Regions from separate parts of the Pseudoduganella sp. UC29_106 genome, predicted to be linked through region 1. Evidence: riboswitches for the same ligand, from Rfam matches in the RefSeq annotation. Region 1 holds a riboswitch; the other holds the start of a gene.
What was found. Region 1 has a riboswitch for thiamine pyrophosphate ahead of thiC (phosphomethylpyrimidine synthase ThiC). Riboswitches for the same ligand answer to the same signal wherever they lie in the genome.
Positions count from the first base shown of each region.

Region 1 (3,206 bases):
CGATGGCGCGCACGATGTCCACCTTGTCATGCGCTGCCAGCGTATGCCCCGCCCAGCGCTGGCGCGGCACCACGCTGCGGTTGACGGCCAGCGCCAGCGCCTGTCCGCCCAGCTGCAGCGCCTCGATCAGCTCGTGCAAGGTCTGCTGCGCCGGCACGCGGTGCAGCGCCCCGTTCAGCTCGATCTCGATCACGCCTGTTCCCCGCGGTAGATCTGCGCGCCGTTGCGCACGAACTCGATCGACTTCTCCTGCATGCCGCGCTCGGCGAACTCGCGCACTTCCTGCGTGATCTTCATCGAGCAGAAATGCGGGCCGCACATGGAGCAGAAATGCGCCACCTTGGCCGAATCCTTGGGCAGGGTCTCGTCGTGGAAGGCGCGCGCCTTGTCCGGGTCGAGGCCGAGGTTGAACTGGTCTTCCCAGCGGAACTCGAAGCGCGCCTTGGACAGGGCGTTGTCGCGGATCTGCGCGCCCGGATGGCCTTTCGCCAGGTCCGCCGCGTGGGCCGCGATCTTGTAGGTGATGATGCCCTCTTTCACATCATCCTTGTCCGGCAGGCCGAGGTGCTCCTTCGGCGTCACGTAGCACAGCATGGCCGTGCCGTACCAGCCGATCTGCGCGGCGCCGATGCCGGAGGTGATGTGGTCGTAGCCCGGCGCGATGTCCGTCGTCAAGGGGCCCAGCGTGTAGAACGGCGCCTCGCCGCACTGCTCCAGCTGCAGGTCCATGTTCTCCTTGATCAGCTGCATCGGCACGTGGCCCGGGCCTTCGATCATCACCTGCACATCGTGCTTCCACGCGATCTGCGTCAGCTCGCCCAGGGTGCGCAGCTCGCCCAGCTGGGCGTCATCGTTGGCGTCGTAGACCGAGCCTGGACGCAGGCCGTCGCCCAGGCTGAAGGTCACGTCATACGCCTTCATGATTTCGCAGATCTCTTCGAAGTGCGTGTACAGGAAGTTTTCCTTGTGGTGGGCCAGGCACCATTTGGCCATGATGGAGCCGCCGCGCGAGACGATGCCCGTCATGCGTTCCGCCGTCAGCGGCACATAGCGCAGCAGCACGCCGGCATGGATGGTGAAGTAGTCGACGCCCTGCTCCGCCTGTTCAATCAGCGTGTCGCGGAAGATTTCCCAGGTCAGGTCCTCGGCCTTGCCGTTCACTTTTTCCAGCGCCTGGTAGATCGGCACCGTGCCGATCGGCACCGGGCTGTTGCGGATGATCCATTCGCGCGTTTCGTGGATATGCTTGCCGGTGGAGAGGTCCATCACCGTGTCGCCGCCCCAGCGGATGGCCCAGGTCATCTTCTCCACTTCCTCGCCGATCGACGAGGTGACCGCCGAATTGCCGATATTGGCGTTGATCTTCACCAGGAAGTTGCGGCCGATGATCATCGGCTCGCACTCCGGGTGATTGATGTTGGCGGGGATGACCGCGCGGCCGCGCGCCACTTCGTCGCGCACGAATTCCGGCGTGATCTCCTGCGGGATGGAGGCGCCGAAGCTTTCGCCGCGGTGCTGGCGGCCCAGCAGGCGCGCCATCTTTTCGCCGTCCGGACCGGAGGCGCGCAGGCTCTCCAGGTATTCCTTGCGGCGCAGGTTTTCGCGGATGGCGATGTATTCCATTTCCGGCGTGATGATGCCCTGGCGCGCGTAGTGCATCTGGCTCACGTTGCGGCCAGGCGCCGCGCGGCGCGGCTGGCGGTGCAACTCGAAGCGCAGCGCGTCCAGTTCCTGGTCGGCCAGGCGCTGGCGGCCATAGTCGGACGTGGGGCCGTTCAGCTGCACGGTATCGCCGCGCTGCGCGATCCAGGCGGAGCGCGGCGTGCCCAGGCCCTTGCGGATATCGATCTGCGCTTCCGGATCGGTGTACGGACCGGACGTGTCGTACACGGTGACGGGCGGGTTGTTGCCCGACAGGCTGATTTCGCGCATCGGCACGCGAATATCCGGGCAGCTGCCGTTGACGTAGATTTTGCGGGAATTGGGCAGCGGTGCGATCGCTGCGCTGTCCACCTCGGCCTCGACGGCGAGGAATTTCGGATTGGCGTTCATTTGGCTCCTTTGCGGCAGGAGCCAGCAAAGGAGGTTAGGTTGCACACGCACACCCGGCTAAGCGGTGCATGCGGACATCCTGAAGCTTCCCTTCGCTGGCATTATCCAGATCAGGTTCGGAGGGTATTTCTCACCCGCGCAGCTCGCGCCGCACAGGACCCCTAGCGTGTGCCGCCTTGCGGCAGCGAAGGCATCATACCGCGTCCTTTGCGCGCCGCATAGCCCCCGCCGCTATAATTCGCGGCGGGAGGGACACAATGCGAAGAGCAATATGGGCGGCGCTGATGCTGCCTGCGGCGGCGATGGCGCAGGAGCAGTTGCGCGAGGCGACGCCGGCCGAACAGAAGGCGTTTGAAGCGTTTTATCGCGCGCACTATCCGTCCGGCCCCGTGCCGCAGGTGCAGGCGCATCGCAAGCGGGGCGGCGTGGCCTGGCGGCTGAGCGCCAGCATGGACGCGCCGCCGCAGCGCGCCGTACTGCCCCTGTGCCGCATGACGCGCACCCTGTTCGAGCGCGAAGACAAGACGTGGCAGGAGCTCGAACGCAAGCTTCTGCTCACCTGGATCCACCACACGCCGCAATGCGGCGCGCCGCCCCCCGCGCCGGTCGAGCTGCGCACCGAACTGCCGGAGCTCGACATCCTGCGCCTGCTGCAGCAGCAGGCGGAAATCCTGAAGTCGGCGCGCCTGCTGATGGCCGGCAACACCAGCTGCGCGCCCATGCGCTCGCGCAACTTCCACCTCTCCGCCCTGGAGCAGGCGCCCGACCGCCTGCCCCTGCTTGTCTTCGACAACGATATTGGCGGAACAGCCCGCATTTCGGTACGAAAAACCCGCGCCGACCTTACCGCCTGGAATGTATATTGCCGTCAGTAATTTGTGTTTACACAACCCGACTACGAATTCGGTTGCCACCGGCTGAGCATGTGTCCTACTCTCGTTAGTGTTTCACACACTGTCTTGGGAGAGATGAACCATGAAGCACGGCAATAAAATCCTGTCGCTGGCCATTCTGGCCGCCCTTTCCGCCAACACCTTGCCCGCTTCCGCCGCCGCCCCCGACAAGGTGCGCGTCGTCGTATCCTTCCAGCCCGGCAAGGCCGCCGAAATCCACAAGGCAGCCGCCGCTGCGCACGGCGCCGTCGTGCACGAAAT
Region 1 is NZ_CP171977.1:701,906-705,111, reverse strand. Features, by position in the region: gene thiS (sulfur carrier protein ThiS) at 1-193, opposite strand, end outside; gene thiC (phosphomethylpyrimidine synthase ThiC) at 190-2,052, opposite strand; TPP riboswitch at 2,123-2,225, opposite strand; gene ACHMW6_RS03890 (hypothetical protein) at 2,310-2,927, shown strand; gene ACHMW6_RS03885 (S8 family serine peptidase) at 3,028-3,206, shown strand, end outside.

Region 2 (3,206 bases), 3.4 Mb from region 1:
CGGATCATTGATCCGCCGTGTGTGATCAGAAGTCGACTTGCGCCGAAAGCCGGAACGTCCGCGGCGCCCCCGGGAACAGATACCCCCCCAGATCCGGCGTCACATCACGCCAGTAAAACTTATCCAGCGCATTGCGCACCTGCGCGCGCACCACAAGCGGCATGCCGCCCACCTTGGTGGCGTAGGAACCGCCCAGATTCAGCACATGATACTTCGGCACAAAGGTCGTGTTCATCGCGTCGAAAGCCTTCTTGCCCGCGAACTGCCAGTCTGCATCCAGCTTCAGGCCAGGCACTTCAGCCACGGCGTAATCCGCGAATACGGAAGAACGGAAGGCCGGCACATTGGTCACGCGTTTGCCATCGTAGAAGTCCTGTCCGGTGCCGCTTTGCTCGGTGTGCAGCGCGGCTACGGAGGCGCCAACGTTCAGCTGCCTCGTCACCTTGCCCTGTGCCGACAGTTCCAGTCCGCGATGGCGCTCCTGGCCATTGCGCACGAAGGTGTTGGAGGTGTCGATATACTCCAGGCCCTGCTCGATCTGGAACAGCGCAGCGGTGGCGCTGATGCCGCCGATAACGGTCTTCACGCCCACTTCCACCTGTTTGGACTTGCCCGGCTCCAGCGCGCGGTTCTGGTTGGTGGTCTCGATCGGCGCCACACCGCCGTGCTGCAGGCCCTGCGAGTACGAAGCGTAGGCCGACAGGTCGGCGCGCGGGCTGTACACCAGCGCCACGTTCGGCAGCCAGAAGTTGTGGCTCGACGGCTCGACGCCCACTTCATCGCGCTTCACTTGCACATAGCGCGCGCCGGCATGCAGGGCCAGGTCGTTGGTCAGGCCAACGATATCCTGCAGGTAGACGGCACGTTCGGTGTCATGGCGGCGCACGGAAACAGGACCGCTGGTGCCTGGCACGGGGGCGACCACGAGAGGATGGTAGATATTCGAAACGCCGGCCCAGTCATACTGGTAATCGCCCCAGCTTTCCTTGTTGCGGAAGAAGGACAGGCCGCCCGTCACCTCATGGCGAATGGCGCCGGTCGCGAACTTGCCGTGGATCTGCGCGCGCGCCGAGAAAGGCTTCTTCTCTTCGCCCAGACTCTTGTAATCGTAGACGTCGTAGTCGCCATTGGCGCAGAAGCCTGGCCACAGCTCTTCGCTGCTGCAGCCGTAAGGGAAGGCGGTGTAGTCATCGCGCTTGAAGATGTGCTGGTTGGCCGACACCGTCGCCTGCCAGTCCGGCGAGAACTGGTACTTGAAGGTGGCGCCGAAGTTGCTGGACTCGGTCTTCACCGGCTTGGCCCAGGGCTGGTCGTTCAGCAGCACGTCGGCATCGACATCAGGCAGCTTGAAGCCGCTGATCAGCTGATAGCCGGGCGCGGTGAGCTGGGACTTGTTCTGGTAATCGGCATCGATCTGCAGCAGCGCCTGTGGCGTGATCTGCCAGTCGAAGGCGCCGGAGATGAAGGAGCGGTGGCCGTCCGCCCCCTTGACGTAGGAGCGCAGGCGCTCGCCGGCTGCATTGATGCGGTAGCCGAAGCGGCGGTCTTCGAAGCGGCCGCCCAGGTCCAGGGCGCCGTACAGCGTGCCGCGCTCGCTCACTTCGAACAGCGCGGAGCGCAGCGTGTTCTCGGTCGGACGCTTGGTCACGTAGTTGACGATGCCGCCCGGCGCGGACACGCCCATCTGCAGGCCGGACAGGCCCTTCAGCACTTCGATGCTTTCCTTGTTCTCCAGCGGGATCTGGGTGTCGCCCGAAATCGCGTGGCCGTCCTTGCGGTAGGAGCTGGCGTTATCCAGCTTGAAGCCGCGGATCGAGAATTGCTCGGCGTAGCCGACGGCATTGTAGGCGTCGCCGATGCTGGCGTCGTACTTCGATGCGTCGGTGGTGCTGCGGATTTGCAGATCCTGCATCTGCTCGCGCGTGATCACGCTGACGGAGGCTGGAGTCTGGATCAGCGGCGCGTCGGAAAAGCCCGCCACGGAGGAGCGTTCGGCGATGGCGCGGTTGGCGGTGATGACCACTTCGGTCATCTTCGTTTCAGTGGTCTGTGCGTTCGCAAGCTGCGCGGCAGCCAGCGCGATGGCGGTCAGGGCGGTGCGGGATTGATTCATGTTGTGCTCTTATGGTTCTTGACGACCAACTCGGGAGCACTCAAAGGAGGGGTTCAGACAACTTTGCGCTTTCCTTCGCTGGCATTATCCAGATCAGGTACGGAGGGTATTTCTCACCCGGGCAAAGCCCAGGACCCCTAGCGATGGCGGATTCTATCACACCAATGGGGTCAGGCACGAAATGGAACATGAGCCCGCTTCCCGAAGCGGGCTCATGTTCCATTTCGTGCCTGACCCCAAAGCGTTTAAAGGCTGAGTTGAAGTGCAGCGCGTGCGACGGATGGCGTCACGTCCCGGTGCTCGCCAAGCTTGACGAGGCCGCCAGCCTCCAGGGCCGAGGCCACAGCGTCAATGGCGGAGGCGTCGAGCTGGTAGGAGGAAAGCTGCGTAGGCACGCCCATCTGTTCAAAGAAGGCGCGCGTGCGCTCGATGGCCGCGTCAATCCGCGCATCCTCCGACCCCTCGCGCAGGCCCCAGACCCGCTCGGCATACTGCAGCAGCTTGCCGCGCTTGGCCTCGCGCTTGACGGACAGGATGCCCGGCAGCACAACGGCCAGCGTCTGCGCATGATCCAGGCCATACAAAGCCGTCAGCTCGTGCCCGATCATGTGGGTGGACCAGTCCTGCGGCACGCCCACGCCGATCAGGCCGTTCAGCGCCATGGTGGCTGTCCACATGATGTTGGCGCGCACGGACAAGTCTTCCGGCGCAGCCAGCACGCGCGGACCCTGTTCGATCAGCGTCAGCAGCAGGCCTTCGGCGAAGCGGTCCTGCACCGGCGCGTCGGCCGGATAGGTCATGTACTGCTCCATCACGTGCACGAAAGCGTCGACCACGCCGTTGCCGACCTGGCGCAGGGGCAGGGTGAAGGTCTTGGACGGATCCAGCACGGAGAACTGCGGATACACGTGCGGGCTGGCGAAAGCGCGCTTTTCGCGGGTGGCGGCGCGGGTGATCACGCTGGCGCTGTTCATCTCGGAACCGGTGGCCGGCAGCGTCAGCACGGCGCCGAAGGGCAGGGCGCCCTGGACGACCTTGCCGCCCTTGGCCAGGATATCCCACGGTTCGCCATCGAAAACGGCGGCCGCGGCCA
Region 2 is NZ_CP171977.1:4,610,832-4,614,037, reverse strand. Features, by position in the region: gene ACHMW6_RS23100 (TonB-dependent siderophore receptor) at 26-2,113, opposite strand; TPP riboswitch at 2,167-2,262, opposite strand; gene ACHMW6_RS23095 (iron-containing alcohol dehydrogenase) at 2,359-3,206, opposite strand, start outside.
Region 2: linked by a shared signal. The riboswitch ahead of ACHMW6_RS23100 (TonB-dependent siderophore receptor) and the one ahead of thiC (phosphomethylpyrimidine synthase ThiC) in region 1 are both predicted to bind thiamine pyrophosphate.